Regions from separate parts of the Lentibacillus sp. L22 genome, predicted to be linked through region 4. Evidence: riboswitches for the same ligand, from Rfam matches in the RefSeq annotation. Region 4 holds a riboswitch; each other region holds the start of a gene.

Region 1 (4,186 bases), on a different contig from region 4:
CTTATCCCAGATCAATATGGAAAACATGCCACGTAAATATTGAAATGCCTGTTCTTTATGTTTGGTAAATAGTGCGGCAATGACTTCTGTATCTGATTCCGTTGTAAATGTATAGCCTTCTTGACGTAGATCTTCCCGAAGTTCAACATAATTATAGATTTCACCATTGAAAATAAGCCATATTTTTTCATTTTGATAGCTGAGTGGCTGCTGACCACTTTCGATATCGATAATGCTTAAACGTCTAAATCCAAACGATACATAATGATCGTGAAAATAACCCTCGTCATCGGGTCCACGATGGGTTATAATGTTATTTTGCCGCTCAAAGGCCTGTATTGCCGTTTCATTTGGCAACCCCGGCTTATTGCGAATCATTCCGATAAATCCACACATTGGCTTTAGCCTCACTCTCTTGCTCTCGTAATCATATCTTTTTGAGTATATCACAAACGATGACCTATTTCGATAAGAATATCGGCTCAAAAAATATATAATAATAACGAAAAGTCATACCAATTGTTCTTATATCTGTACCAATGCTTTTAATTCCTCAACTTTATCCGTCTTCTCCCATGGGAATAGGATGTCGGTTCGGCCAAAATGTCCGTAGGCAGCTGTTTTTTTGAAAATAGGCCGTTGTAAATCAAGCATACGAATAATGCCGGCTGGGCGTAAATCAAACAATTCTCGAACCGCTTCAACCAATCTTTCTTCATTAACTGTTCCCGTGTCAAACGTGTTAATGGCTATCGATACTGGTTCAGCGACACCAATTGCATACGCAAGCTGTACTTCACATGTTTTGGCAAGCCCGGAAGCAACTATATTTTTGGCAACATAACGGGCGGCATATGCTGCGGAGCGATCCACTTTGGTTGAATCTTTACCACTAAATGCACCGCCGCCATGACGGGCATATCCTCCGTATGTGTCAACAATAATTTTCCGTCCCGTTAATCCGGCATCCCCTTGTGGACCGCCAATAACAAAGCGGCCTGTTGGATTAATGAAATATTTCGTTGTTTCATCCAGCAGGTATGCCGGAACGACTGGGCGAACGACATACTCAAGCAAATCCCTTTCAATTCGTTCAGTTGAAATATCCTGGTGATGCTGGGTGGAAATAACGATTGTATCCACTTTTACCGGATTATCCTGGTCATCATATTCTACTGTTACCTGGGTTTTCCCATCCGGTCTCAAGTAATCAAGTGTGCCATCTTTTCGCACGTCCGCCAAACGTTTTGCCATTTTATGCGCCAACGAAATCGGCATTGGCATGAACTCTTCTGTTTCATCACAGGCAAACCCAAACATCAAGCCTTGGTCCCCGGCACCGATCGCCGCGATTTCCTCATCCGACATTCGGCCTTGCCGTGCTTCCCAGGCGGTATCTACACCCTCGGCAATATCGGGCGATTGTTCATCAATCGCTGTAAGTACAGCACATGTTTCCGCATCAAAACCATATTTTGCTCTGGTATAACCGATATCTTTAATCGTTTGCCTGACTATTGCCGGAATATCCACATATGTGCTCGTCGTTATCTCGCCAGAAACCAATACCAAACCGGTTGTTACAGTGGTTTCACAAGCGACACGGGCGTTTGGATCCTTTGCTAAAATTTCATCCAAAATCGCATCCGAAATCTGATCGCAAATTTTATCAGGATGCCCTTCCGTGACCGATTCGGATGTGAATAAACGTCGATTTGCAGCCATAGGCCAAATCTCTCCCTTTAATTTTGGTACGGAACTCATCATTATTGATTATCATACATGTTGTTCAAACATCTTGGATGATGCATGTTTTTAATTGAATACAATTTCCTTAAAAACAAAAAAAGCCTTTCCCGTATGGAGGAAAGGGTTCGTGGCCTTTCGCTCTTATTGTTCAAGGAATTATCCTTGCATCAGATTAGCACCTTTTCACACGTTTGTGATGGTTGCCGGGTTTCATCGGGCCTGTCCCTCCACCAACTCTGAATAAGAGAGTCCGTTCGTCATTTATCGTAACGAAAACACCTGTTTATGTCAATGTTTTTATCCGTTATTCTGTTGTATCATAGAAGCCCTATGAGCCTTTGGGATCTATTTATATTTAAGTCACCAACAATAATAGTGACAATTAAAAAATCTTACAAAGGGGCTTGATAGTAAAATATACGGTGTTTACATATATTTAATATCTACTGAGTCTAGGAACTCTGCCACTTTATCATCATCTAAAGGGGCTACATCCATCTTTTCAGTATTATCCGTTAAATACTGAGTGTATTCCTGCATATCCATTCCTTCCTCCTCTTGAATAAATTCCTCTGGAGGAAATTGTGAAGGAATTGGGTAAATATTAATGGTTCCATCTCCATTACTTGAATAAGTAATAATACCATTTGCTGTCATGTCTGAAGTTAGAATCACAACATCTTCTGGATAATTAGAACTTTTATCAACGTGAGGATTAATAGGCGTCCCCACTGATACCTTGTTAACATTTAGTTCTGTAATATCCTGTACTTCCATAAACTGCATCCAGACACGAGCATATTCAATTTCTTCTTCTGAATAACTGTCTAAAGAAGCTGTTTCTTTTTTATCGTTTTGATCTAGTTCTGAATCCTCCTCCTTATCATTGGACTTGTTACTATCTTCTTTCTGATCAGTTTCTTCACTAAAGTGCCCTTCTATAGCCTCTTCAACAGTTGAATCCTCCAAATAGTCACTTTCGTCTGCCTCTATCCCACCTACGTAAACTTCTACATGATCTATATTATCCATATTGAATGGGACTGAGTCTAATGCCTCGACATTTTTAACCTTTCCAGATTTAAGAACATGATCATCTTCTAGATCCTCTGTATCTAAAACTGTTCCCAGCAGTTCCCCATCTTCATCGTAAACACCAATACCTGCATAGTACTTGGCGTCTCTGTCATCTTTATTTTCAATATTAAAGGTAATATCTGCATCAGTAACAGGAATGTCTTCCCTCCCCTGAATCGTTCCTTCAGACATATCTTCTTTTTTCCATTCTTCCGGTTCCTGTAATTCTCCCATTGGATTAATAGAATCTTTATCAAGCTCAATGTTTACTAGTTTATCCGCTGATATTGGCTTAGCTTCATAATCAATTTCTACGTGGTCTAATTCTTTGTATTTGTCCTTGTAGTCTAAATATAAATTAATAAAGCTTTTTTCATCAACATCCATAACAACTGGAGCAATAGCCGTACTATTAAAAATATCTTCCTGACCAGTATTTACTTCTATAGCCTTATCTTCATCATTAAACAGTGTAATTTCCACATCAGAGATAATTACAGGTGTTTCACCCTCATTTTTTAAAGTCCCATATACCCCAAGTGCGTCCATACCAAAGCTATCATTGAAAAACTTTTTATGGAATAGATCCGCAGTTACTACTTTAATTTCTTTTTCATCTTCCTGTTTTTCTGTATCTGATTTTGTATCCTCTTTATCTTCTTCACTATTTCCACATGCAACTAATACCATTGACAACAACCCCGCTAACAACATCATCATTAATTTTTTATTCATTTTTCCTATCTCCCTTTATTTTACGCTTCGGTGAAACTCCTCCAGTACAATCCGGTCTTTATACTTTATCCTTATCATTGTAGGGAACATATGTCAATGATCCTGGTTAGAACTTTCAATAAATTATCTAGGCTTTGTTTTTATGTACATGCTTCTAGTTACCCTTGTTCTGGCATTCAATTTAGTAGCTTTTTACAAATGAATATAATCACTTAAACGTTCACAACATTATAGTCATGGCAATAACCAATAAATTCTCCTTACAAACCAATGTAATTTAGATATGGTTTTTCTCCATTGTCTTGTTTAATCTCCCATCTTCCAAAAAGTCTCAATAAGCAAATTTGAACAACAAAAACCAACTCCCTTTTTAATGGAGAATTGGTCTGAAGTTAACTAAATATATGTACGCGTAATTGAAACTAACTCTCAAGGATATTGACATCAAACAGGCATTTTACCTTTACAACCCTTTTTAATCCTGTCCCTCCGCCAAAACCGAAGAAAGGAGTTCATTTACCATTAAACGTTCTTTAACTTTTGGTCGATTCCCATCAGGTTGATATCCGCTTTTTTAGGTTGATACTCCCCCTGTTTTCGGTTGATTCCGTCTTTTTCAGGTTGA
Region 2 (4,186 bases), on a different contig from region 4:
AAAATTAAAGTGAAATACTAGAAATAAACGAGAATACCTAGTATAGTAATATTGCAATGAATAAAGAGGATGTTCAAAAAGTCCGGTAAAAATGACCTCAGACTACTGTTGACGTTACAACAGGACGCCCTAAGACCTTAGCTGATCTTGGTCCTTTTTATACTCCTTTTTGAACGCACTTTAACGGAGGGATTTTCAATGAGCTTACCAGAAGAATTATTATATTCAGAAGAACATGAGTGGGTAAAAAAAGAAGACGATAAAGTCAGAATCGGAATTACAGATTTTGCCCAAGATGAATTAGGCGACATTGTTTTTGTTGAATTACCAGAAGTTGGTGACGACATCGAAGCAGATGAGCCTTTCGGAAGTGTGGAATCGGTAAAAACTGTTTCAGAATTGTATGCGCCAATTAGTGGTAAAGTTGTTGAAGTAAATGATGATTTAGAGGACAACCCTGAATTTGTGAACGAATCACCATATGAAAAGGCGTGGATGATTGTCGTTGAACCATCGGATGAATCAGAAATGGATGACCTGCTGTCGGCTAAACAATACGAAGAAGTAACGCAGGAAGACTAATTTCCACAAATGAATAGTACATGTCAGAAGGCTGGCTTGCACCGAAAAAGAAGGTGTATAGTCAGCCTTATTCACATCATAAGATGGTAATAGGGAAGCTTTTTGCTTGAATTGGTAAGGAGTGCTATGGGATCATGACAAATGAATCGGATAAGGTGATTATTGTTGAAGGGTTAACCGATAAAAAGCAAATCAAAAAAGTCATCACAGAGGACCTGGAAATTGTTTGTACGAATGGAACGCTGGGTGTGGAACGGTTTGATGAACTATTATATGCGTACGATTTGGATAATAAAGACGTATTTATTTTAGTTGATGAGGATGATTCAGGGATCAAGTTACGCAAACAATTGGCCCGGGAACTTCCGCATGCCAATCACTTATATGTCAGTAGTGAGTACCGGGAAGTAGCAACAACGCCCGAGCAGGTACTTGCGACAATTTTGGTTAGCAAAAGCATTGAGGTTAATCCGATATTTTTAATTTAGGGTGATCGTATTGCAGCAATTTACAGAAGAAGCAAAAGCAAAAGAGAGTTATTTTCTATATATTTTCACCCCGTTGTGTGGTACGTGTAAACTGGCCAGGACGATGCTGGATAAGATCGAGTCTGTACATCAGGAAAATATTTTTTACGAAATGAACGCCTCAATAAATCCGGAGTTTATGCAGGAATACAAGATCGAAAGTGTTCCGTGTTTGTTCATCAAACAAGATGGAAAAATCAAGGAGCGAGTTTATGCATTCCGCTCCATTGCCAATATTTATCACTATTTGCTTGAATATAAACCGGAATTGTTTGCGACATCATAATTCAACGAGGCTCTGGCAAACAAGTGGATCCAGCATGGACAAAGGGTATAAGGACAGGGTATCCATATTCTTATATTGCCTTTTGCAGGCGGTTGATCTACCAACCAATTGATGTAGGATAATTGGGAATTAGCGAACTATTGAACTTCATATTGACACTAGTGATTTGCAATGCTAATATTTAATTTATTATTAACAGCAATATATGATAAATCTCTTATCTTGAGCGGTGGAGGGACTGGCCCTGTGAACCCGCGGCAACCTTCAGGCAATTCGTTTGAAAGGTGCCAATTCCTGCAGAGTAGTACTTTGACAGATGAGGGAACTTAGAAGACATTAAAAACGTCTTTCTGTTCCCCGCAGAAAGACGTTTTTCCGTTATGTGGGGCATAATATAATCATGAAAATACAGATGATTTAAGTTTGTTTCCTGTATGGTTTGCCCTGGAAGGATTTTAAAAGGAGGACTATTTCTTGATTTCGATTGAAGGGTTGAGCAAAATTTTCTCATCATCCAATAATGAGCAAATCACTGCTGTGAATGAATTAACGTTAGATATACAAGAAGGCGAGATATTCGGGGTGATCGGATATAGCGGGGCGGGAAAGAGTACGTTTGTCAGGCTGCTGAATCGGCTGGAGGAACCGACGAGCGGACGGATTGTTATCCATGACCACGATATTACCGAGATGAATGCGAAACAGCTTCGGGTTGCCAGACAAGAAATCGGTATGATCTTTCAACATTTTAATCTGCTTTGGTCACGGACGGTCAAAGACAATATCGCATTTCCGCTGGAGATTGCAGGTGTTCCAAAGGACAAGCGTGACAAGCGGGTGAAGGAATTAATCAATCTTGTTGGTCTTACGGAACGCGAGAATGCTTACCCATCCCAGTTAAGTGGTGGACAAAAACAGCGGGTGGGAATTGCCAGAGCGCTTGCAAATAACCCGAAAGTATTATTATGTGACGAAGCAACTTCGGCGTTGGATCCGGAAACAACCGATTCCATTTTGGACCTGTTGGTGGATATTAATAAACAGCTGGGATTAACGATTATCTTAATCACCCATGAAATGCACGTCATTCGCAAAATTTGTAACCAGGTCGCTGTCATGGAAAAAGGAAAAATTGTGGAGCAAGGCGATGTGTTGGACATATTTTTGCGGCCGCAACAGCAGGTAACGAAGCGTTTTGTTGAACAGGTGATGGGGACAGCAGATGAAAATGAAGGTGTAACAGATCTGATTAACACATATGAGCATGGTAAAATTGTTCGTCTGCATTTTATTGGGGAAACTGCCAATCAGGCACTCATCAGCAAGGTGGCCAAGGAGTTTTCCATCGACGTAAATATCCTGCAGGGAAAAATTACGCAGACACAGGCAGGAGCCTATGGAACATTGTTTGTTCAGATGATCGGCGAAACGTCTGAATTGAACAAGGCGCTCCGGTTTATTCAGGATACCTCGGTAGAAGTGGAGGTGTTCCGTGATGCTGACTGATTTATTTCCTAATTTGAATATGGAAGATTTTTGGGATGCGACCTATGAAACATTTTATATGACCTTATTGGGACTTCTTGGTACATTTATTCTGGGAATTTTACTAGGGTTGCTCTTATACCTGACAGCTAAAGATGGGATATGGCAGAATAAATTTATTAACCTAATTGTTGCTGCTGCTGTCAATATCTTTCGTGCGATCCCATTTATTATTTTGATCTTTTTGTTATTCCCATTTACCGATTTTTTACTAGGAACGATTCGCGGCCCCAATGCTGCATTGCCTGCCTTAATTATCGGGTCGGCACCGTTTTATGGCCGATTAGTTGAGATTGCTCTAAAAGAAGTGGATAAAGGTGTGGTTGAGGCTGCAAAATCCATGGGGGCAAAAACAAGAACAATTATCTTTCGCGTCTTACTGCCGGAATCGATGCCTGCTTTGATTTCCGGATTAACGGTGACCGCAATTGCGTTAATTGGTTATACGGCAATGGCTGGAGTAATTGGCGCTGGAGGATTAGGTAATTATGCCTATTATTTTGGTTTCCAGCGACGTGACTTTGATGTTGTCCTTGTTTGTACTGTGGCAATTGTTATCATTGTATTTATTTTTCAGTTCATTGGCGACTTTATTTCCAATAAATTAGATAAAAGATAGAGAGGGGAATTTTTGATGAAAAAGGTTTTTATACTTCTGTCTGCAATACTGGTACTTCTTTTAGCGGCTTGTGGCGGTGGTTCCAGTGAGGGTAAAGATGAAGACGGTAATACAACCATTAAAGTGGGTGCAACAAGTGTCCCACATGCCGAAGTATTGGAAAAGGCGAAACCGATCTTGAAAGAAAAAGGGATTAATTTAGAGATTGAGGAATTTCAAGATTATGTATTACCTAACGATGCACTTGCTGATAGTGATCTGGATGCGAATTATTTTCAAACCATTCCCTTCTTAGAACAAGTGATAAAAGATACCGGCTACGATCTGGATTACATTGATGGCATTCATATTGAACCAATGGGGATTTATTCAAAAGATATTAAAAGTCTGGATGACGTCAAAAATGGTACAGAAGTGATTATGAGTAATTCAGCGTCAGACCATGGACGGATACTGGAATTATTTGAAAAAAGTGGCTTAATCAAGCTGGATGATAATGTGGATAAAGTAAATGCGCAGATTGATGATATTGTTGAAAATCCAAAGCATTTAAAATTTTCAGCTGATTATGATGCTGCAATTTTACCGGAACTCTATAATAAAGAAGACAATGTCCTTGTTGCAATC
Region 3 (4,186 bases), on a different contig from region 4:
TTTATCACACCAATACGAAAATAGTTCTATTATACTGTATGCAAGAAATGAAATGAATCAGAACAAATGCGAAAAGGGTGCATAATAGTATATGTTTACCCGTTTATCTTGGCTAGTATATCATGTTTTTATCATTGATTTGGCATGTTATAAAATTGTAATAATAAGACAGGGGGACTCCTGCTAAAATCATCCATATCTAGTGGAACACACACAGAAGCCATTATTTCTTGCAGGTTGTGATTATGATTATAGCATACATGTTTTGTCGCGAAAATGATGTAAAAAAAGAAGGCCGTACCCATATAGGGTCAGCCTTCAAAACCTTAAAAAATTGTTATACCTCAACAGTTAGTTGTTCGGATGTGTTGTTGCGTAAACGTATAAATGTTTCATTGGGGTTTAATCCGGTGATAACCGTAATTCCGCAAGCTTTTGCATGTTCCAGTGTTGGATCGGTTTCATCCGGTTGTTCTATCCACAGGATCTTTCCTTGTGCATTAATAAACTGTTCCAGCGTGCTGGCAGGGACAGGTCCTTTTTTCAGCCAAGCTGCATCAATTGTATCCGGCGCTTGGGTCTGTTCATTTACTTCGACGATTTGGAATCCATGCTGTTGTAATTGCTGTAATTCCTGTTTGCTATGATCTTGACCAATTACTGCGATTACTTTTTGTCTTATCGCACCAGCTTCACGGGAAAAAGGGGATGAAAGCAGCCATTTAATGGCATCATTCCCGGAAGATTGGATAGTTGGCTTTGTATCGGTAGCTTTGGCAATAGCCTGATCCAAATCAATTAAAATATCATCCACATTTTCGACCCCGATAGCAAGGCGGACAAGTTCTTCGGATACACCGCTTTTTTCCAAGTCTTCCGCACTTAATTGCTGATGGGTTGTGGATGCAGGATGAATAATCAGTGATTTCGAATCCCCGACATTCGCGACATGTGACCAGATCGAAATATTGTCAATCAATTTCCTTCCTGCTTCCCTGCCACCTTGAATACCGAACGTGATGATGGAACCAAAACCGTGTTGCAAATATTTTTTAGCCAATGAATGGGAAGGGTGGTTTTCCAATCCAGGATAGTTGACCCATTCCACAGCTGGATGCGCCTTGAGGTATGCGGCGACTTCTTGCGCATTTTGATTATGACGTTCGACACGCAAATGTAAGGTTTCCAGTCCTTGCAATAGTAAAAAGGCATTAATGGGACTTAGGCATGCTCCGATATCCCTCAGTAATTGCGCCCGTAATTTTGTTGCGAAGGCAGCCGGAGCCAAGTCTGCATAGCGGAGGCCGTGATAGCTCTCATCCGGTTCGGTAAACCCGGGGAATTTTTCGTTGTCCCAATTAAATCGTCCACCATCGACAACAACACCACCAATGGAATTTCCGTGGCCACCGATCCATTTGGTAGCAGAATGGATCACAATGTCGGCTCCCCATGTTAAGGGCTTTGCGCAATACGGGGTAGCAAACGTGTTGTCCACAATTAACGGGATATGATGTTCGTGGGCGATGCTGGCAATTTCCTCCACATCAAGCACATTCAGACTCGGATTGGTAATAATTTCTCCATAAATTGCTTTCGTTTTTGTTGTTATCGCGGAACGAATGGCATCAAGGTCTGTCCCGTCAACAAATTTCACCTTAATTCCATAACGGGGCAAAGTGGTGGAAAACAAATTATAGGTTCCGCCGTACAAGTTGCTGTCGGCAATAATTTCGTCACCGGCACCAGCCAGATTCAGAATAGCTAATGTAATTGCTGCCATGCCGGATGAGGTGGCAACTGCTGCTGATCCATCTTCCAACTGGGCGACTCGTTCTTCAAAAACAGCACACGTTGGATTGCCAAGTCGTGTGTAGATATTGCCTGGTTCAGCTAATGCAAATAAGTTTTGCGCATGTTCCGTATCGTTAAATACGTAGGAAGTCGTCTGGTAGATCGGAACACTGCGAGATCCTGTTGTTGGATCTGGTTCCTGCCCTGCATGAAGCAACAATGTTTCTAAATCGTGCGAATGAAAGTTTGACATCAATGATTCCTCCTTAGGTAGTTGGGTGACTGATTATTTCAGCCAATGCTTTAATTCTGTAAGGATTGCTTGTATCACAGTATAGCAATGACTTTGATCGAGCGTTGCAATTGACGTGGGGGGATACGAAAAAACGCCCTTCCTTAAGAAGAGGGCGGATAAGAACGTTCCTCCTCTTATCTTCCAGATCGACAAGGACCTGTAGGATGTAGCACCTTTCATGACTGCTTTTTAGCCTGATGGTTGCCGGGTTTCGCAGGGCCTAATCCCTCCACCGCTCTTGATAAGAGATATAAAAAGGTTTTGAAAAATTTAATTTAATAAAAAGTATAAACCTGAGTAGTGTCATCTGTCAACTGTTATTTTGGGAATTATCATGGCTCATTAGCGAAATCGCTTTGCTGTCTTTGTCCCGACTTAGCGGGTTCCTCTCCCGCCCCGGAGCGTACTCTACCGACTTCGCGAGTCCCTCCCGTCCTGCTTGCAGCTCCTCTAAAATCTTAACAAGGAGGGGATTCAGTTTAGCGAAAAAAGTGTGTCAATAATTCAGAAAACACTTTCGAATATTGGTATTTTCCGATATCATGGATGTAAAGAAAGAAAGCGCATAAAGGGGAGAGGAATATGGCTAAGCGATTTAAACATTTGGAAACATCTGTCATACATGATGGTTATGATGCAAAAGATATGTTGGGAAGTTTAACACCACCATTATTTCAAACATCAACTTTTACATTTGCAACTGCTGAACAAGGGGAACGCCGATTCTCCGGGGATGAGGAGGGCTATATTTATTCACGAATTGGCAATCCGACTGTAACGGCATTGGAGGAACGAATGGCCGCGTTAGAACATGGGGAGCGGGGGCTGGCATTTGGCTCCGGGATGGCTGCTGTATCGGCAGTTTTGATTGCATTAACCAAGGCTAATGATCATATTGTCTGTTCATCCGGGCTGTATGGGTGTACATTTGACCTGTTAAGCATGATGGAGGAAAAATACGTGATAACCCATAGCCTTTCCAACATGAATTCCGCTGATGAGTTGCGAAAATGTATCAAACCGGAAACGGCCTGTATTTATGTGGAAACGCCGATTAATCCAACCATGAAGTTGATTGACCTGGCAATGGTTGCAAAAGTAGCCAAGGAATTTGCGATCCCGGTTGTCGTTGATAATACGTTTTGTTCGCCATATATACAGCGCCCGCTTGATTTGGGATGTGATATTGTTGTTCACAGTGCTACTAAATATATCGGTGGTCATGGGGACGTTATAGCTGGTCTTGTTGTTGGATCCAAAGACTTTTTGGATACTGTACAAATGTCCACCCAAAAGGATATCGGCGGTATTATTTCACCGTTTGATGCATGGCTGTTAATTCGTGGGCTTAAAACGTTGCCAGTTCGCCTTGATCGGCATTGTGATAATGCTGAACAAATTTTTACCAAGCTTAAAGACCATCCAAAAGTCGCGAGCATTTATTACCCGGGTGATCAAGCAAATCCATCTTATGCCATTATGGAAAAACAGATGAAACGCGGTGGCGGTATGATCTCCTTTGAAATAAAGGGAACAAAACAGGATGCACAAGCGATGTTAAATGCTTTATCATTTGTGAAAATCGCCGTTAGTCTGGGTGATGCCGAGACACTTATTGAACATCCGGCTACTATGACACATGCGGTTATCCCGGAAGCATTCAGATTGGAAATGGGAATAACCGATCAGCTTATACGTTTGTCTGTTGGATTGGAAAAATGGGAAGACGTTTGGGATGATCTCAAACAGGCGCTGGATAAAATATAGGGGGCAGTCCCTTGCCGCTTTAATGTATTAAAGTGGTGGGGCTGACCCTTTTTGTTACCCCCTTTGTTTTTTCTTGGCACTGGTATACAATAGTAATTTAGAATGCACGGATGATATACATATTGCTTACAAATGATAAAGTAAAATGCGTTTGCTTTTTGAGAGGAGAAACTGACATGGTGTTCATGCCATACTTAGTGGCTATAATAATGATTGTTAATATTGCGCTGGCCTTTACGATCATTTTCCTGGAACGCAAGGATGCACAGTCCACATGGGCATGGCTGATGGTCTTGTTATTTATTCCGATTGCTGGCTTTATTTTGTATT
Region 4 (4,186 bases):
GCTCAACGCGGTGGACATATACCAGGAGCTGCCAATGTGCCATGGAAACAAGCTACGAATGAGGATGGTACGTTTAAATCTCCAGAGGAATTAAAAGAATTATATGGAACAAAAGGAATTACTTCCGATAAAGATGTTATCACCTATTGCCGAATTGGTGAACGTTCTGCTCACACATGGTTTGCCCTTCACGAGTTACTTGGCTTTGACAACGTCCGCAACTATGACGGCTCCTGGACCGAATGGGGAAGCATGGTTGGCGTACCGGTTGAGAGGTAAAGCAATGGCGGTAGAAACCATTCGTGTGAGTGACGTTCCAATCATAAAACAGCTATTCTCAAAAGCGCTAAAGGATGGACAGCTTGAAAAACTACCAATCTATTTGGATGCATCTGTGTTAGATTCCTATAAAGAAAAGGACGATTATAAAATCATTCGAACCGATACGTCTGGACGAATTTCCAAAACCGGTGGCTGGTCCTTGGACTTTGGAATTAGTGACGATGATGTGATTCTTCAGGTTACTGCAGAAAGTTTTGTCCACAGGATTCCAGATAAGGAAAAGGAACAATGGCTGGCTCATCTGGTGTCATTGCCAACTAGCCAAAACTTTATCAAAGGTGTCATTCGTCCCGGTTGTTTGGACGATGGAGCAATACGTTCCTGGTAGGATCATCCCCCCCAAGCATCAAGGGGGGATGTTTGTTTTTGTTTCTTTTGATAGCTGAAAATATGAAACAGTCATTGTATGCTCATTGCATGTTTTCAATAAAAAAGGAACTCCTCCATTAGGAAGTTCCTAATAAAAATCCAGACTATCCCCACAACACTACAGAGACCCTTGAATATCCTTAACCGAAGACATTTCGAGATTGTACCAATGATCAAAAACCCCATACTTCATTGGCGATCTCGACAATAAACTTCAGCTTCCTCCATTGATCTTCCTCAGTTAATTTATTTCCATGATGAGTTGAGGCAAATCCGCATTGTGTACTTAGAGCTAGTTGTTCAAGCGGTACATATTGTGATGCTTCCTCGATTCGTGCTTTAATCTTTTCCTTATCTTCCAGCTCACCAGATTTGGAAGTGACCAGGCCAAGTACAACCTGTGCCCCTCCATTTGGGATATATTCCAATGGTTTGAAATCACCGGAACGATCATCGTCATACTCTAAAAAGAATCCATTGACATTTTCTTTGGCAAATAATGTGGGTGCAATCCGTTTATAACTTCCTGCAAATGCCCAGTTAGATCGATAATTACCGCGACAGAGATGGGTTGTCACATACAAATCATCCGGTTTTCCTTCCAGTACGCCGTTAACAACCCGCAATGCCAAATCAATTAATTGTTCTCGATTAAATGTACCGTCATTGAACGGAATATCGGGTGACGAAAGACCGGCAATATACACATCGTCAAATTGTAAGTATCGTACACCAGCATCATAAAACGCCCGTAATGCATCCCGGTAGGTTTGAATAATATCATCTGCATATTCCTCTATATCCGGATAGATACTTTCATCGCGAATACCGGGATTGAATAATTGGTTAGGACTTGGAATCGTTTGTTTGGCAACTGCCCGGCCATCTACAATGTCATGAAACAAGGAAAAGTCTTTTAGAAACGGATGGTCCGGATTGAACGAGATCTTGCCAATGTTTCGTACATCATACTTTTCCGTTTCCTCCTCGCCGTGAAAAACGAATCCAGTTTCAGGAACATAGCCTTCTACACCATTTAAATGTTCCAGGAAATCTGTATGCCAGAAGCGGCGTCTGAACTCTCCGTCACTCACGGCTTTTAAACCGACCTCAATCTGCTTGTCAACAATGCGCTTGATTTCCTTCGTTTCTACCTCACGCAGTTGTTCAGCGGAGATGCTTCCTTCTTTGTATGCCTTCCTCGCCTGCTGCAAATTTTCTGGACGAAGCAAGCTGCCAACAAGATCAGCTTTAAATGGTGCTTTGGTTAATGTAATCGACATGTAATATACCCTCTTTCTTTTTTGTGATGGTTAAAATCAATAGGTTCAGCTATTCCTGCAACACCGCTCCTTTCTGTCTAGTTTACGCGGGGCCTTTATGGAATCAAAAAACCCCTTCTTGAATTAAGAAGAGGTTTCACGATCACAGTTGTTCGCTCTTCTTATCTTCAAGCATGACGCTTCTGGAATTGGCACAGTACTCTATACCGAGTCTGCTGCCGAGGCTTCCAAGGGCCAGTCCCTCCACCTCTCTGGATAAGAAAAAATTATATTAAATTATTAATATTTACGTTACACGTGACGATACTAAATGTCAAGGGATTTTTGAATGTTTACAAAAGTAACATACACTGACCCAAAGCCAATAAAATATATTCAATGGATCAAACAAGTAAAGTACTTATTCCCTTTTCTCCTAAGAAACTATTCCTCCTCCATTTTTTAAATACTGAATCATTCCCTCTGTCGCACGGTAAGCGAATGCGCCGATAGTAACGGTTGGATTGTAATTACTGTTATGCGGGAAGGAAGAGCCGCCTACAACGAATAGGTTTTCCATATCCCACATCTGTGAATACGTGTTGACTGCTGAATTATCCTTACTATCACCCATGATGGCGCCACCGAAGAAATGATCGGTATAAAATTTGTGGTCGAATTGCGTATCATCATCAATTTCATCGACATCCACGATATCGGCACCCATTTTTTCCACGATTTTTTTGGAAGTGTTAATACCGTGACGGGTGCGGCTGATATCATAGTCCTGGTATTCACAGGTTACTCTGAGCAGCGGATTGCCAAGATAATCGGTGTACGTTGGATCCAGGTCCATGTAGCTGTTCTTATTCGGCAAAAATGCGGTCTGTGGGGTCAGGAAGATATTGCGATTCGTGTAGTGCAATGAATTTTTCTTAAATTCCTTCCCCCAGATTGGTGTACCTTTTGGAACTTGGTTATTGGCAATCGGCCGCATTCCCGTCTGGAAGTAATGCACTTCATACCCATGTAGAAAATCGAGATCGGTATGGTCGATATTATCACCGCTAAAGTCATCAATCGTCGTACCCAGGGCACCTGCACCGGCATACAAATTGAATTTTTTATCTTCAAAGAAGCCGCGGGTACCGACATAGGTAGAGAGATTGGAAAAATGGCCGGTGAAGTTTTTGCCGATGATACCTTTTCCAGTTTTAGGATTGTATGGTTCGCCAATCTCAGATAATAATAATAACCGGTTATTGGTAAAAACAAATCCGGCAAGCACAACAATGTCAGCAGGTTGCTCGTATTCTTGACCGGTTGAGGTATCGGTATAAATGATCCCGTTAGCCCGGTTGCCGCTATGGGTAACCCGGGTGGCAGTGCATTGATTACGCAGTTCGTAATTGCCAGTCTTTTCGGCAGTTGCAAGTACAGTTACAATCGGATCCGCCTTCGCACCAAAGTCACAGCCATATTCCTCACAAAATGCACAATACATACAGGCGTTAATGGTTTCTCCGTCCGGGTTCGTGTACTGCTTGGTGACGTTGGCAGATGGTATGTGATAGGGATGATATCCGAGTTCTTTCGCGGCTTTTTTATACAGCCGGGTAACCGCGGTCTCCTGCATCGGCGGATTCGGATATTTATCTGAACGCTTGGGCCCGATTGGGTTTTCTTCTCCGGATATACCGGCAGTTTTTTCGAATTTGTCGTAATACGGTTCCAATTCGTCATAGGTAATGCCCCAGTCCTGAATGGTCATATCTTTGGGGATTTTATCCTTGCCGTAGCGATCCACCGTTTTACTGTAAATCTCAAAATCATATGGCAACCAGCGGAAACTAATGCCATTCCAATGTACACCTGCCCCTCCAGTGTCTGTGCCGATGCGGGCGTGACTATTGTTGCGCACGGGCAATGCTGTATCGTTTATACTACTTCTCGAGGTAATGGTGTCCTTATTTAATTTCTGCATCAAATCATAGCGGATGGAATATTTTAATTCATCCTTGGTACCAACAAAATCATCTTGCTTTTTGTTCTCTCCGCGTTCTAACACGACAACTTGGTAACCTGCTTTGGAAAGTTCTGCAGCGGCAATACCACCTGCCCAACCAGAGCCAACGATAACTGCATCCACTTTATCGAGTTTTTGGACCATATTCTCTCCTCCTTGTCATGTTGATTAATGTCCTTGATATTGC

The links. Region 4 has a riboswitch for S-adenosylmethionine ahead of ABRT01_RS08720 (5-methyltetrahydropteroyltriglutamate--homocysteine S-methyltransferase). Riboswitches for the same ligand answer to the same signal wherever they lie in the genome.
Region 1: another riboswitch for S-adenosylmethionine. It lies ahead of metK (methionine adenosyltransferase); the one in region 4 lies ahead of ABRT01_RS08720 (5-methyltetrahydropteroyltriglutamate--homocysteine S-methyltransferase).
Region 2: another riboswitch for S-adenosylmethionine. It lies ahead of ABRT01_RS07230 (methionine ABC transporter ATP-binding protein); the one in region 4 lies ahead of ABRT01_RS08720 (5-methyltetrahydropteroyltriglutamate--homocysteine S-methyltransferase).
Region 3: another riboswitch for S-adenosylmethionine. It lies ahead of ABRT01_RS05600 (O-acetylhomoserine aminocarboxypropyltransferase/cysteine synthase family protein); the one in region 4 lies ahead of ABRT01_RS08720 (5-methyltetrahydropteroyltriglutamate--homocysteine S-methyltransferase).

What each region holds. Positions count from the first base shown of each region.
Region 1 is NZ_JBFNXI010000031.1:26,250-30,435, reverse strand. It holds gene asnB (asparagine synthase (glutamine-hydrolyzing)) at 1-396, opposite strand, end outside; gene metK (methionine adenosyltransferase) at 526-1,725, opposite strand; SAM riboswitch class I at 1,888-1,996, opposite strand; gene ABRT01_RS12985 (hypothetical protein) at 2,176-3,561, opposite strand.
Region 2 is NZ_JBFNXI010000010.1:63,844-68,029, forward strand. It holds gene ABRT01_RS07210 (arsenate reductase family protein) at 1-2, shown strand, start outside; gene gcvH (glycine cleavage system protein GcvH) at 199-582, shown strand; gene ABRT01_RS07220 (toprim domain-containing protein) at 717-1,070, shown strand; gene ABRT01_RS07225 (thioredoxin family protein) at 1,081-1,395, shown strand; SAM riboswitch class I at 1,610-1,718, shown strand; gene ABRT01_RS07230 (methionine ABC transporter ATP-binding protein) at 1,870-2,901, shown strand; gene ABRT01_RS07235 (methionine ABC transporter permease) at 2,891-3,559, shown strand; gene ABRT01_RS07240 (MetQ/NlpA family ABC transporter substrate-binding protein) at 3,575-4,186, shown strand, end outside.
Region 3 is NZ_JBFNXI010000007.1:116,317-120,502, forward strand. It holds gene ABRT01_RS05595 (GDSL-type esterase/lipase family protein) at 1-8, opposite strand, end outside; gene ABRT01_RS05600 (O-acetylhomoserine aminocarboxypropyltransferase/cysteine synthase family protein) at 338-2,047, opposite strand; SAM riboswitch class I at 2,221-2,337, opposite strand; gene megL (methionine gamma-lyase) at 2,672-3,856, shown strand; gene cls (cardiolipin synthase) at 4,033-4,186, shown strand, end outside.
Region 4 is NZ_JBFNXI010000014.1:28,712-32,897, forward strand. It holds gene ABRT01_RS08710 (sulfurtransferase) at 1-279, shown strand, start outside; gene ABRT01_RS08715 (hypothetical protein) at 284-670, shown strand; gene ABRT01_RS08720 (5-methyltetrahydropteroyltriglutamate--homocysteine S-methyltransferase) at 885-1,994, opposite strand; SAM riboswitch class I at 2,153-2,256, opposite strand; gene ABRT01_RS08725 (GMC family oxidoreductase) at 2,410-4,143, opposite strand; gene ABRT01_RS08730 (gluconate 2-dehydrogenase subunit 3 family protein) at 4,168-4,186, opposite strand, start outside.